3 regions of the Ferrimonas balearica DSM 9799 genome follow, and region 1 is predicted to be linked to each of the others. Evidence: predicted binding sites of a transcription regulator. Region 1 holds the regulator's gene; each other region holds the start of a gene.
The links. The regulator LexA, encoded in region 1, represses DNA repair genes until DNA is damaged. The targets are predictions, from matches to a motif close to TACTGTATNNNNATACAGTA.
Positions count from the first base shown of each region.

Region 1 (4,683 bases):
CCACCACCGGCATAAAGCCGTGGTCTTTGCCGCACAGCTCGGCGCACTGGCCACGGTAGGTACCGGGCTCATCCACCTTGGTCCAGGCCTCATTGATAAAGCCCGGGTTGGCGTCCTTCTTCACCGCAAACGCCGGCACCCACCAGGAGTGGATAACGTCGTCGGAGGTCAGCAGGAAACGCACTTTGCGGTTGGCAGGGATCACCAGGGGTTTGTCCACCTCCAGCAGGTAGTTTTCGCCCTTGGCTTCCGCGTTGGCGATCTGGTCAGCCGGGGTAGAAAGCAGGCTGTAGAACTCCACCTCATGGTTGAAGTACTTGTAGTGCCACTTCCACTGCGACCCGGTGACCTGGATGGTCAGATCCGCATCGGAGGGATCCTCCATCGCAATCAGGGTGCTGGTGGCGGGCACAGCCATGCCGATGAGGATCAGGAACGGAATCACCGTCCACAGGATCTCCACCTTGGTGCTTTCATGGAAATGCGCGGGTACCGCGCCTTTGGATTTGCGATGGCGGATCAGGGCCCAAATCATCACCCCGAAAACCACCGCCGCAATGGCGCAGCAGATGTAGAAAATGGTCATGTGCAGGCCGTAGACCTGCTGGCTGATCTCGGTCACTCCGGGCGTCATGTTCCAGAGCGAGGGATCCGCCATTGATGGCATCGCCACCAGAGTGGCCAAGCCACCCAACAGCTTGTACTTCACAAACGTTCTCCTCTGACTATTGCTTTCGCAATGTCCAGAGAAGAGCCATCACAGCACGGCTTTGCTCCATGTCAGCTCCCCTCCCCAAAAGGGCTCGGGCATACGCTTTCACTGCAAACGTAACGGCTGCCTTGCGGCCAGTGACACCAGTAAATTGTGATTATTCAGGCGCCAATATCACTCAACTTACAAGCAGACTTGACCTTGATCAAGATCACAAATCAATGAGCCAAAAGAGAAAGATCCATTCCCTCGTGCCACATCAGCGGGTAGTTCAAGGTGGGAATTTCGTCCAGTGGCAAGAGCGATTAGGGGGTAAAACAACAACGCCACCGGAATCGGTGGCGTTGCGGGCAGTCGCGGCAAGGGCGGGCATTAATGCAGGGCGCTGGGGATCTCCAACGGCGAACCCTGGCCCACTTCAAACAGGAAGGCGGGACAGTGGGCACGACGCGATACCAGCTCGAGTCGGCGGCGATCCCGGGCATCCAGCTGGGGCACCCAGGCCAGCGCCACCGCACAGGTGGTGCCGGACACCGCCTGTTCCAGCGCCCACTGGGCAGCAACGTCATCGTCGCAGCGCACCTGAAGCACCCGGCTCAGATCGACCCCGGCATCCGCCAGCACGGTTTTCCAGTCAAATGCCGGTGGGTTAATCAACAGCAGCCAACGCGGGGCGCGGCTGTAATCCGCCAGCTGCGGGGCCAGGCGGGCCAGCGCCAAACGGCCGGCATCATCACCCTGAGGGGCAGTCTGAACCTGTTGCCAGTCGAGGCCGGGTTGTTGCCACAGACCCGGATGTTCCCGTCGCACTCCCTGCCGCGTTTTCATTACTGCCATCCTCCGTTGCGAACCACGCCAACCGCCAGGCCTTCAATGGCCAGCGCGGTGTCTTCCAGATCCACGACAATCGGCTCGTACTCCGCGTTTTCCGCGTGCAGATACACCACGTTGCCGCGACGCTCGAACCGCTTGACGGTCACTTCATCTTCACCCACCCGGGCCACAACCACCTGACCATTGCGGGCATCCTGAGTCTGGTGCACTGCCAACAGGTCGCCGTCGAGGATGCCGATCTCCTTCATGGAGTCACCGCGCACCCGCAACAGGTAGTTGGCGGACGGACGGAACAGGTTGCCATCCATCTGGTAGTGGGTTTCCACATGCTCCTGAGCCAGAATCGGCTCACCGGCGGCCACCCGGCCAATCAGCGGCAGGCCCAACTGCTCCGGCTCCGGCTCGTTGTAGAGCAGACGGATGCCGCGGGAGGTACCAGGGACAATCTCAATAAAGCCTTTACGGGCCAGCGCCTTAAGGTGCTCTTCCGCCGCGTTGGCACTCTTAAAACCCAGCTGCCGGGCAATCTCGGCCCGGGTCGGGGGCATCCCGGTGTCCTGCATATGCTGGCGAACCAGATCGAACACCTGATTCTGGCGGGGCGTAAGTGGCTTCATCGCTGGCGCGCTCCTGGGGACTGGCTAAATCCCTGTTTATTCATACAGTAGATACTGTGAGTATATACAGCATGGTGATGAATTCAACAGGTCAACGCATAAAGTTATCCCTTTGTTCTGCCGATCATCTCCGACTGGAACCCCTGGTTTCCGCTCCGGCGCAGATCTGACCACCGTAACAGAAGCACAATCGACTCTGTCAGCGCTGCCAGTTATTGGCCTTTCGGTGTACACTCTGCCCCAATTCCGTTCGTCCAGAATAAGAAGCACACTTCGTGAGTCAGAACATATTCCCGGCGTGGCAACAACCACTCCGCTGGGCTCAGAAAGCCCTGGTGACCAGCAAAGCGGTCCCACAGGACCCCATCGCTGAGCTGGATCTCGACCCAAACCGTCCGCTGGTCTACGTGCTGCCCCAGGAGTCATTCTCTGACCGTCTGGCGCTGCACGAGTGCTGCGAAAAGCTGGGCCTGCCCAGCCCGTTCGAGCCTCTGGTGATCAAGGGCGAAACCGTCAGCCGCATCATTGCGCTGGAGCCAGCCCAACTGCTGTTCAGCCAGGGTCGCACCACCGATTTCAAAGCCCGTTTCGAGCGCCTGCTGTCGCTGCACCGCGAGCACGACGACCTGGATGTCCAGGTGGTGCCGGTCAGCCTGCTGTGGGGCCGTAACCCCGGCAAAGAGGAGGAGAGCGTCAAAGCGACCCTGCTCAACAAGAAGAACCCCACCTGGCTGCGTAAGACCTTTATCCTGGCGATGCTGGGGCGGGACAACTTTATCCGCTTCTCCCGGGCCGTCTCCTTGCGCCATATGGCCGACAACCACGGCACCGACGCCACCATCGCCAACAAGCTGGCCCGGGTAGCCCGGGTGCACTTTGGCCGCCAGCGCACCGTGGCCACCGGCCCGCGCCTGCCGGATCGTCAGGCACTGTTCCACGGTCTGCTCGCCTCCGAGGTGATCAAAGACGCCATCGCTGACGAAGCCAAGAGCAAAAAGATTTCGGAAGCCAAAGCCCGCGAGCGGGCGCTGGAGTATCTGGAGGAGATCTCCGCCGATTACTCCGACAGCCTGATGCGCATCGGTGATCGGGTCCTGACCTGGCTCTGGAACAAGCTCTACAGCGGCATCAATGTGCGCGGTGCTGAGCAGATCCGCCAGCTGTCCCAGGATGGCCACGAGATCGTGTTTGTGCCCTGCCACCGCAGCCATATGGACTACCTGCTGCTGTCCTACGTGATCTATCGTCAGGGCATGGTGCCGCCGCACATCGCCGCCGGGGTAAACCTTAACTTCTGGCCCGCCGGCCCGATCTTCCGTCGTGGCGGCGCGTTCTTTATCCGTCGCTCCTTTAAGGGCAACAAGCTCTACTCAGCGGTGTTCCGCGAGTACCTCGATCAGCTGTTTAAACGCGGCTACTCGGTAGAGTACTTCTGCGAAGGCGGGCGTTCTCGTACCGGCCGTCTGCTGCCGCCGAAAACCGGCATGATCGCCATGACCGTCAACAGCGTGCTGCGTGGTCTGGAGCGTCCGGTGACGCTGGTGCCGGTTTACCTGGGCTACGACCACGTGATGGAGGTGTCCACCTATCACAAGGAGCTGGCCGGTAAGAAGAAACAGAAAGAGAGCGCCTGGCAGGTGTTCTCCGCCATCCGTAACCTCAAGGATTACGGCCAGGGCTACGTGAACTTTGGTGCCCCCATCACCGTGCACCAATTCCTGAACGAGCATGCCCCGAGCTGGCGCACCGACACCGCCGACGGCGACTTGAAGCACGGCTGGATGACCCCCACCGTGAACAAGCTGGCCAACCAGTTGATGACCCGCATCAACGACGCGGCCGCCGCCTCCGCAATGACCCTGACCACCTCCATCCTGCTGGCCACTGAGCAGCACGCCATGCCGCGCCGGGCGCTGGAGAAGCAACTCGACTTCTACCTCGACCTGCTGCGGGCGGTGCCCTACACCCCGCTGGCCACCGCGCCGGAGGGGGATGGTGAGGCGGTGTTGAAGCAGGTGCTGGACCTCAACAAATTCGATGTCAGCGAAGACGCCATGGGTGAGATCGTTTCCATCCATGAGGGCAACGCCGTCACCATGACCTACTACCGCAACAACACTCTGCACCTGCTGGTGCTGCCTGGCCTGATGGCCAGCCTGTTGCTGCGCAAAGGCTGTATGACCCGCGACGCCATCCTGGATGAGATCCGCGCCCTCTACCCGCTGCTTGAGGCTGAGCTGTTTATGGGTCTGAGCAATGGCGAGCTGGATTGCTACCTCAACGCCCTGCTCAATGAGCTGGTGCGTCTGGAGATGGTTGAGGACTGCAAAGAGGGGCTGGTACCGCGCCAGAGCCGCCGCGCTGAGCTGTACAACCTGGCCAACCAGGTGCAGGAAACCCTGCAGCGTTACGCCATCGTTCTGTCCCGCCTGATGAAAGAGCCGGAGATTGAGCGTGGCACCCTGGAGAAAGAGAGCCAGGTACTGGCTGAGCGTCTGGCCCGTCTGCATGGCATCAGTG
Region 1 covers NC_014541.1:202,467-207,149, reverse strand. The annotation lists partial or broken gene coxB (cytochrome c oxidase subunit II) at 1-667, opposite strand, end outside; gene FBAL_RS00955 (hypothetical protein) at 1,085-1,540, opposite strand; gene lexA (transcriptional repressor LexA) at 1,540-2,163, opposite strand; gene plsB (glycerol-3-phosphate 1-O-acyltransferase PlsB) at 2,439-4,683, shown strand, end outside.

Region 2 (4,683 bases), 790 kb from region 1:
TCAGGCGATCCACGGTTTTGTCCTTCTGTTTCGCTTGGTAGTGATTCAGGGTACGGCAGTAGGTTTTTTCGCCAGCGTATTGGTCAAAGCGCTCCACATCACGCATCGGTTTGGCTTCATTGAACTGGAATGCCAGGGTAAACAGTACCAGGGTCACGACGCCAAGCATAAAGACTGCGGTAAAGAGTTGACGATACAGGCTACGTATTCTCATCCTGGGCCTCCTTGTGCTGCGCTTTCCGCCCCACCATTGCCTCAGGGGCTTACTCTCAGACTAGGAGTGAATCGCGAAATCCCTGTTGATCGCGATCAATAAAACCACACTCATTGAACATAACTATTCAGAAGCGACAACGAAGCAGCATCAAACGCCAAAAAAACCGACCTTTTGCGGCAGGTTTTTCCAATTTGACCTGTCCGGACATCATATGTCACTCTCCCAGACTCAGGGATAGCTGCTGCACCTTATCCTGCTCCGGCCCGGACAGGGTCACGGATAACCCCACCAACCGCACCCGACGTCCCTCGCCACGCTCAAACGCGCCCATCACCATCGCCTGCAATTGACTCAACTCCAGTACGGTGGCCTGCTGAGCCAGAGTGGTTTGCTGAAAGTCGTGGAACTTGAGCTTCACCTGAACCCCCTTAAAGGGGCGCTCCCGCAGTCGTCGCTCCAGCTCCGGCAACAACCCCTGAAGGATCTCAAAGCAGCCCTCGGCGCTGGTCAGGTCCCGCGCCAGCGTGGTCTCCACGCCAACGGACTTGCGCTCGCGGTGGGTCTGCACCGGACGGGGATCAATGCCCTGAGCCCGCTGGTGCAGCACTGGGCCAAACTTGCCAAACCAGCTGGCCAGCTGCTCCGGGGTGCAGGTTAATACGTCAGCCCCCACTTGCAGGCCGTGGCTGGCCAGACGCTCTGCGGTTTTCGGGCCAACTCCGGGGATCTTGCGCAAAGGCAGGGTGGCCGCAAACTCGGCGGTCTTACCCGGGGGGATCACAAACTGACCATTGGGCTTGTTTTCGTCGGAGGCGATCTTGGCGAGGAACTTGTTCGGGGCGATGCCGGCGGAAGCGGTCAACCCGGTTTCAGCCAGGATCTCGGCCCGGATCCGCTCGGCAATCAGGGTGGCGCTGCCTTGGCAGACGGGGCAGTCGGTCACATCCAGGTAGGCTTCATCCAGCGACAGCGGCTCGATCAGGTCGGTGTAGCGGGCGAAGATGGCGCGGATCTGCTCGGAAACGGCTTTGTAGACCGCCATCCGGCCGCGCACCAACAACAATTCCGGACAGCGGCGCTTGGCTTCACTGCTGGGCATGGCGGAGCGCACGCCAAACTGGCGCGCCTCGTAGTTGCAGGTGGCGATCACGCCACGGGAATCTGCGGCACCGCCCACCGCCAGAGGGCGGCCCCGGTACTCCGGGTTATCGCGCATCTCCACCGCCGCAAAGAAGCAATCCATATCCACATGGATGATCTTGCGGCCCTTCACCTGTTCGCTCATTACCGACAACTGTATATTTATCCAGTTTAGTAATGCTATCACAGTCGCTGGCAGGCACAAACGCAAAAGGGGCGCCCGAAGGCGCCCCTGAATCATGGCCCGGAACAGGCTCAGATCTTAAATTGATCCAACTGCACGCCAATCTCCCGTGAGGAGGAGGTCATCTCCCCTACCGCCCCCTCCAGGGCTTCAGACGCAGCGGTGGTGACATCGGAAAGCTCACGCACCCGGATCACTTTAGCGTCAATCTCCTCCGCCACCGTCGCCTGCTGGCTGATGGCGGCACTGATCTCGTGGATCTGGCCCTGGATCTCCCCTACCGCACCATTGGCCTGCGCCAGCGCCTGGCTGATCTTGCCGCTGATCTCGGCACTGGCAGAGGCCTCTTCGCAGCTGTGCTGCATCGCCTGCTGAGCCGCCTCGCTGGCTTGCTGGAGCTGTTCAATGATCTGCTGAATGTTGGCAGTGGAATCCTGGGTGCGGGATGCCAGGGTACGCACCTCATCAGCCACCACCGCAAAGCCCCGGCCCTGCTCACCGGCACGGGCCGCCTCAATGGCAGCATTCAGTGCCAGCAGGTTGGTCTGTTCGGCGATGGTGCGGATCACGTTCAGCACTTCACCGATCTGTTCGGAGTTACTGCGCAACTCCGTCACCACCGCAGCGGCACTCTGTACCTGCTGGTTCAGGCGCTGGATGCCCTGGGCTGCACTGTCCACCTCCTGCACCGCCTGGCCAACCTGGCGTTGGGCGGACTCGGCATGATCGCTGACCCGACTGGCGGCCTGAGCCATCTCATGGCTGGTCTGCGCCATTTCGGTGGTGGCGGTAGAGACCTGATCGATCTCCAGCTTCTGCTCCTCAATCGCCAGCATGGTTTGTTGCCATACCTCACCGGCGTTGGCACTGGCGGAACGAACGGAGCTGGTCATATTGGTGGTTTGGCGCACCAGTTCGTGAATGCGGCCGGCGAAGCGGTTAAAGGCGCCGCCCATGCGGCCCAGCTCGTCAATGCGGTCCATCTCGATGCGCTGACGCAGATCCGCATCGCCGTCGGCGATCTCCTCCATGGCGTGGAGCAGCTTACCGAGCTGCTTACGCAGCGGCAGCAACAGCGCCCACACCAGCAGGCTGAGCAACAGGGTAAAACCGATGCTGGCCCAAGCGGTGGACCAGGCGGCGCTGGTGACCCGCTCTGACACCACCCGCTGCGGCAGCAGCAGGCCCAGACGCCAACGAAGATGCGGATAGTCGCTCTCTACACTCTCCCACTCCACCAGCATCGGTTCACCGGACAGCTGCACCTCCGCCAATCCGCTGCCTTCCCGTGCCAGGGCCTGCGCCAGCGCAGAGAAGCCGTGGGAGTCGGCAAACTGGCCATCCACATCCTGCATCATAGAGCCGGGAGGAAAGGCCTCATTGAAGCCGGGGAAGAACACCAGTTTGCCCTGCTCAGTCACCAGGAACGCCTGGCCCTCGCCCTGATAACGCACCTCAGAAAGCAGCTGCTCGCCGATGGTGGAGATCAGGATGTCCATGCCGCCGATGCCCAGGAAGCGGCCATTCTCATACAGCGGCAACTTAACGGTGGCGGAGATGGAGCCATCATTGGCGTCGACCGCCGGGTCACCGACAAACAGGCGGTTTTGCGCCTTGGCTTCGCCCCACCAGGGGCGCTTGGCGGTGTAGTAGTTGGGGTCGTCTTCGTAACGACCGTTCAGATCGAAGTATTCGTGGGTATTCTCGCTGCCAAAGAAGATGCTCTTGATGCTGGCATCCGTGTTGGAGAAGTGGCGGAAGTAACGCACCACATCGGCGTAGTCCGCGTCACCGGCCAGGTCGCCACCGCGTTGATCGTAGTCGCGGAAGAAGTCGATCACCTGCGGGTTGGCGAAAATGCTGTGGATCACCTGACCGCGGGCTTCAAAGAATCCGGTGATGGCAGTGCTCTGGCGTTTGACCAGTTGCCGCACCTCTGCGGTGATCTCCGCCCGGGTGTTGTCGGCACTTTGCAGGATAAGCAGCACACTGCCCAGCAACAGAATCGCGAACACACTGCCGCCGATGGCGGCGACCAGTTGTCGCGTAATGGATCGACGAAGGAACTCCATCCCCTGAATCTCCCAAACCTATTCTTGTTTTGTGTCTTGTTGTTATCGGCACCAGAGGCAACGAGTTGATAACAAAATACCGTTTAGCCCTGAAAAAACAACGGTAAGAGTCGTAAGGAGTTATGAGTAAAGCGGGGAAAAGAACGGGGCGGCCTATTGGCCGCCCCGGTGAATTCAATGGCGAATCGAGCCGAATTCAGGGATTACAGAATGCGATGCTGCGCCAGTCGCTCACGACGCTCGGCTTCGGCCGCTTCTTTGGCCATTTTCGCCTTTCGACGATCGCAGGGTTCCGGGCAGTCACACTCTTTGTCGATGCCAACGCCAGCCAGGCCGCCGCAGGAGCCACTGATCGCCTTCTTCTTAAGCAGGTAACCCACGGACATCAGGCCAAACACCAACAACATCGCACCAAAGGTGGCTAAAAAGGTACTCATGGTCTGGTCTCCCCCAAATAGGGCTTAAATGCGGAGGAGTAATGCACCTGGTACCCCTCCTGGGATTTCTCAATCAACATTACCGGCAAACCTTCCTGCTCCGCCAGTGCCAATGCCGCTTCCGTCCCCATTACGATAAACGCGGTGGCCAGGCCATCGGCGGTCATCGAGGAGGGTGCCAGCACCGTAGCTGAGGCCAAGCGGGTGTTAACCGGCTCACCACTGCGCGGGTCGATCAAGTGTGAGAAGCGACGGCCATCTTCTTCGAAAAAGTTGCGGTAGTCACCGGAGGTGGCCACCGCCATCTGGCCAGGCTCAATCACCTTGAACACTTCGCGCCCGGACTCATCCGGCTGCTCCACGGCAATGCGCCACGGCTTGTTATCGGGCTTGTGGCCCTTTAACCGCAACTCACCACCAATCTCCACCAGGAAGTTGTGGATACCACGTTGTTCCAGCACCTCGGCCACCACGTCCACCCCATAGCCCTTGGCGATGGAGGAGAGGTCGAGGTACAGGCCGGGATGGTCCTTACTGAGGAACAAGCCGTCCAGGCGGAGATGGTCTACCCCAACCCGGGCCTTGGCCTCGTTGATCTCCACCCGGCTGGGGGCGCTCTCCACCCGGCCATCA
Region 2 covers NC_014541.1:988,032-992,714, reverse strand. The annotation lists gene FBAL_RS04705 (hypothetical protein) at 1-214, opposite strand, end outside; gene dinB (DNA polymerase IV) at 432-1,502, opposite strand; gene FBAL_RS04695 (methyl-accepting chemotaxis protein) at 1,613-3,613, opposite strand; gene nqrM ((Na+)-NQR maturation NqrM) at 3,817-4,050, opposite strand; gene FBAL_RS04685 (FAD:protein FMN transferase) at 4,047-4,683, opposite strand, start outside.
Region 2: a site for LexA is predicted at 1,510-1,529, ahead of dinB (DNA polymerase IV). Genes of this name have one in related genera too.

Region 3 (4,683 bases), 1.6 Mb from region 1:
TGGTGGGTGACCTGCAGGCCCGCTCTGATGTGTCGCTGGCTGTGCCAGCTCACTACAACCTGGTGACCTATCTCTATCAGGGAGCGATTGAGCTGGATGGACGCCGCATTGAGGCGGACCAGATGCTCTATTTCGGCGCTGGCGACACCCTGGCCTTCGGTGTGCCCGAAGGGGAACAGGCCGGGTTGTTGGTGCTGGCGGGCCAGCCCATTGGTGAGCCTGTGGTGCATTGGGGACCGTTTGTGATGAACTCCATGGCGGAGATTGAGCAGGCGATTGCCGATTACCAAAGCGGTCAGTTGACCGCCTGAAGCAGGGCCGCCATGGTGTCGGTGATCAGGCTGAACCGTTTGGGCAGGGCCTGATAGCGACGTTTAACCAGATAGACCGTCTCACTGACCGGGTTGTCCAGCGCGTGCGCCCGGATCCGCTCCGGTTGGGCGAAGGCGGCAACCGCGTAAGCGGGTAATACGGTAAACCCCAAACCCCGGGCAACCGGCTCCAGAATCAGGCCGATCTGGTTGGAAAATCCCCGTCGTGGCAGCTGGTCAATCTGTTCGAACTGGCTGAAGTTGGCACTGAGCAACAAACCGGCGTGGTGCGACCCATCCGGGTGGTCGATGTAGCCGAGTTGCTCCAGCGTGGCCCAGTCCGGCTGCGTGACTGAGGCGGGGGTGACCAGATACAAGGGTTCATCGGCAAAGCTCTGGCTGGACAGCTCCGGCAGTCGGGCCGGCCGGGTGATCAAACCAAGGTCGAGCTGCCTTGCGGCCAGCTGCTTCTCAATGCTGTCGTTGGGGGCGAAGGCAAACTCCACCTGAAGGCCCGGATGGCGGACCTGCAGGTCCAGCAAGCCGGGGTAGAGGCGCAAGCCGAGGCTGCCCGGGCTGGCGAGGCGGCACCGCCCCTCCACTTCGCTGTCAGCCTGCAGGCTGCGCTCCAGGCGGTCCAGCTGAGACAAGGTGCGCTGCGCCTGGTGATACACCCGGTCACCGGCTTCCGTCAGGCTGAAGGACTTGCCTTCCCGCAGCAGCAGTGGCTGGCCGAAGTGCTGCTCCAACTTGCGGATCTGCTGGCTGACGCCGGGCTGGGTCATCGCCAGTTTTTCCGCCGTGCGGGTGAAGTGGCCGGTTTCGACCAGAGTGCAGAAGGTTTGCAGCCAATCCAGGTTCACCATAAGCGTGCGCGATTGCCTAAGTCCAAAAGGATAACGATTGGTTTGGATTTTGCCCTGCGAATCGTTCCGGAACAAGGCTCAGAGGGGCGCAGAGGCCGGGGCAGGGTCAGACACCAAGTTGTCAGCCTGCCGATTTATTGGCCATGTGGGCAGGGGATTGTCCGGGGACTGTTCATTTATACAGTGTTTGATTGCGAGCTGAGCCGGGGCTGGGGTACGCTAGCGCCATCCCGCTCCCGTTGAGATTGTCATGCGCCTCTATATTGCTGAAAAACCGAGTCTTGGCCGGGCCATTGCCGCGGTGCTGCCTAAGCCCCACCGAAACGGCGATGGCCATATTGTGGTGGGCAATGGAGACGTCGTGACCTGGTGCATCGGCCACCTGCTGGAACAGGTTGAGCCGGAGGCTTATGACGCACGGTACCAGCGCTGGGCGTTGTCAGACCTGCCCATTCGGGTGGACAACTGGCAGCTGAAGCCCCGCAAGGGGGGCGCGAAACAACTGCAGGTGATCAAAAAGCTGCTGAAGCAGGCCACTGATGTCGTGCACGCCGGCGACCCGGACCGGGAAGGGCAGTTGCTGGTGGACGAGGTATTGGATTATCTGAAGTTGGATGACGCCCGACGCCACTCGGCCCGGCGTTTGCTGATCAGCGACCTCAACCCGGCGGCGGTCACCCGTGCGCTGAAAGGGATGAAATCCAACCGCGAATTTGCCCCACTGTCGGTGTCCGCGCTGGCCCGTTCCCGGGCTGACTGGCTTTATGGCATGAACTTATCCCGCGCTTATACCCTGTTGGGGCAGCAGGCGGGCTACCGTGGGGTGTTGTCGGTCGGGCGGGTGCAAACGCCGGTTCTGGGGCTGGTGGTACGCCGCGATGAGGCGATCGCCAACTTTGTGGCCAAACCGTTCTACCAGCTGGATGCGCTGATCGAGCATGACAGTGGGGTGATCCGGGCGCGTTGGCAGCCCAGCGAGGCGTGTCAGCGCTGGCTGGATGAGGAGGGCCGTTTGTTGTCCCGCGGTCTGGCGGAAAACGTGGCGTCGCGGATCGCCGGACAGCCCGCCACGGTGGTGACCTCCGAACATAAGGAGAGCAGCCAGGCGGCGCCGCTGCCGTACTCGCTGTCGGCGTTGCAGATCGACGCCAACAAGGCGTTCGGGATGAACGCTCAGGAGGTGCTGACCCTGGCCCAGTCGCTGTATGAAAAACACAAAGTGATCACCTATCCCCGCTCCGACTGCCGTTACCTGCCTAAAGATCACTTCGCCGAAGCCGGTGCCGTGACTCAGGCCATCGCCCGGTGCTTGCCGGAGCTGGATGGCGCGGTATCGGGGGCGGACCTTAAACGTCGCTCCCGGGCCTGGAATGACAGTAAAGTCACCGCCCACCACGCCATCATCCCCACCCCTAAAGCGGTGGCGCCACACAGCCTGTCCGGCAAAGAAGCGAAGCTGTATGGACTGATTGCGCGCCAATACCTGATGCAGTTCTATCCGGCGGCGCAGTACGCCGAGTCGAAACTGGTGTTCACCATCGGCAGTGGCCATTTTGTTGCCAAGGGCAAGGTGTTGCGCCAGCCGGGGTGGCGGGCTTTGCTGCCGAAAAAGCCGGAGGCGGAATCCCGTGCCACGTTGCCGGAGCTGGCGCCGGGCAGTCAGTGGCCCTGTCGTGGTGGTGAGATTAAGGATTGCATGACCGAGCCGCCAAAAGCCTTTACCGAGGCGACGTTACTGCAGGCGATGACGGGGATCGCCCGGTTCGTGCTGGATGACACCCTTAAGGGGATCCTGCGGGAAACCGATGGGCTGGGCACCGAAGCTACCCGGGCGGGGATTCTTGAGTTGCTGTGCAAACGGGGGCTGTTGCGGCGGGAGGGCAAAACCCTGCGCTCAACGCCATCAGGGCAGGGCTTGATTCATGCTTTGCCGGAGCAGGCCAGCTACCCGGATATGACGGCGCATTGGGAACGCAAGCTGCAGGACATTGCCGAACGGGAGTATGGCTATGCCCCCTTTATGGCGGATCTGGACCAGCGCCTGCTGGCTTTGGTCACTCAGGCCCAGCAGGGTGGGGTGCCGCCTTCGCTGCGCAACCTGCCTGCGGTGGCGCGCAAAGCGCCGGTGCGGCGGCGTCGTAAAACGGCAAAAAAAACGCCATCTCAGTGAGATGGCGAAACAACATTCAATAAATGCAGGGAGATGATGATGTCCTTGCATAGTCAGGCAATCGCCCCGGCCAGGAGTTCCCTGCCGGGGCGATTTTTTTCGTTTTTTGTTTGCCCGAGTTGGGTGGGGCTGGGAAAAGAGCAAAAAAAACCGCCCAATCCAAGGGCGGTGAACGAATTCGTCAATGAATTTGCAGGGAGATGATGAATTCCTTACAGGGTATGACTGGGCGGTTCAGACAAAGTTCCCAATCGAAGGACATTTTTTGCGGATGCAGCGAAACGGGCAAAAAAAAGCCGCCAAGGGAAGTGGCGGCTGGCGAACTCGTCAAAATTTGCAGGGAGATGATGATTCACTTATTGCTTATGACTGGGGCGTTGGCGGGAAGTTCCCAGCCGCGCTAAAAATTCCGTCGTAACCGTGAATATGGGGCGCAGGAAGCGCCGGAGGGTAAGCATGAAAGCGCTGTTACTGGTGCGTCACGCCAAATCAAGTTGGCGCCATAAAGCGCTGGCGGATCTTTATCGGCCGCTGTCTGGCCGGGGGTATCGGCAGGCGCTGGGGATCCGGGCCCGTCTGCCGGTCGAACCGGAGTTGTGGCTGTGCTCACCCGCGGTGCGGGCTTACAGTACCGCGTTGCTGGCCGGCGCGGCGCCGCTGCAGCTGGAACCCGCGCTCTATCCGGGGGACGTCAACGCCTGCCTGAGTTGCCTGGATGGGTTGCCGGACTCGCTCAGCCGGGTGGCGATGGTGAGTCACAATCCGGGACTGGAAGCGCTGGCAGAGCGGCTGTCCGGACAGTCGCTGGTATTGAAAACCGCTGAGATGGTGCTGCTCTGTTGGCAGGGAGAGTGGCAGAGTTGGCGGATGGGGGTGCAGATCACCCCCATCCGACGCGAGGATTAAACCGCCTCGGCGGTAAAGGTTTGCTGCGGCGCCACCAGTTGGTCCTGAACGGCCACCAGCAGCAGCTCGCGGCTCTGCTGTTGATGGGTTTCATTAAACAGCGCGAACATCGCTCCGGCGACGTGCTCCAGCGCCGCTTTCAGGTCGCGGGTTTGCAGGTAACGGGCCAGGAACAGGGCGGTGGTGGCATCGCCGGAACCGTTCATCGGGGTCGGGAAGGTCAGGCGTGGGGTGCGCACCAGGAACGCTTGCTGTTCGGTCACCGCCAGCATCTCGATGCTGTCCTCGGGCGCGTCTTCTCGCAGCAACGAGGTGATCAGCACCACCTTGGGGCCACGGGCCAGCAGTTCCCGGGCGGCGCCGAGGGCGTCTTCCAGGGTGCGCAGGGAGCGGCCGGTCAGGAATTCGGTTTCAAAGTGGTTGGGGGTGA
Region 3 covers NC_014541.1:1,850,026-1,854,708, forward strand. The annotation lists gene FBAL_RS08385 (pirin family protein) at 1-311, shown strand, start outside; gene FBAL_RS08390 (LysR family transcriptional regulator) at 296-1,177, opposite strand; gene FBAL_RS08395 (DNA topoisomerase III) at 1,428-3,347, shown strand; gene FBAL_RS08400 (hypothetical protein) at 3,532-3,765, shown strand; gene FBAL_RS08405 (SixA phosphatase family protein) at 3,804-4,253, shown strand; gene pdxY (pyridoxal kinase PdxY) at 4,250-4,683, opposite strand, start outside.
Region 3: a site for LexA is predicted at 1,344-1,363, ahead of FBAL_RS08395 (DNA topoisomerase III). Genes of this name have one in related genera too.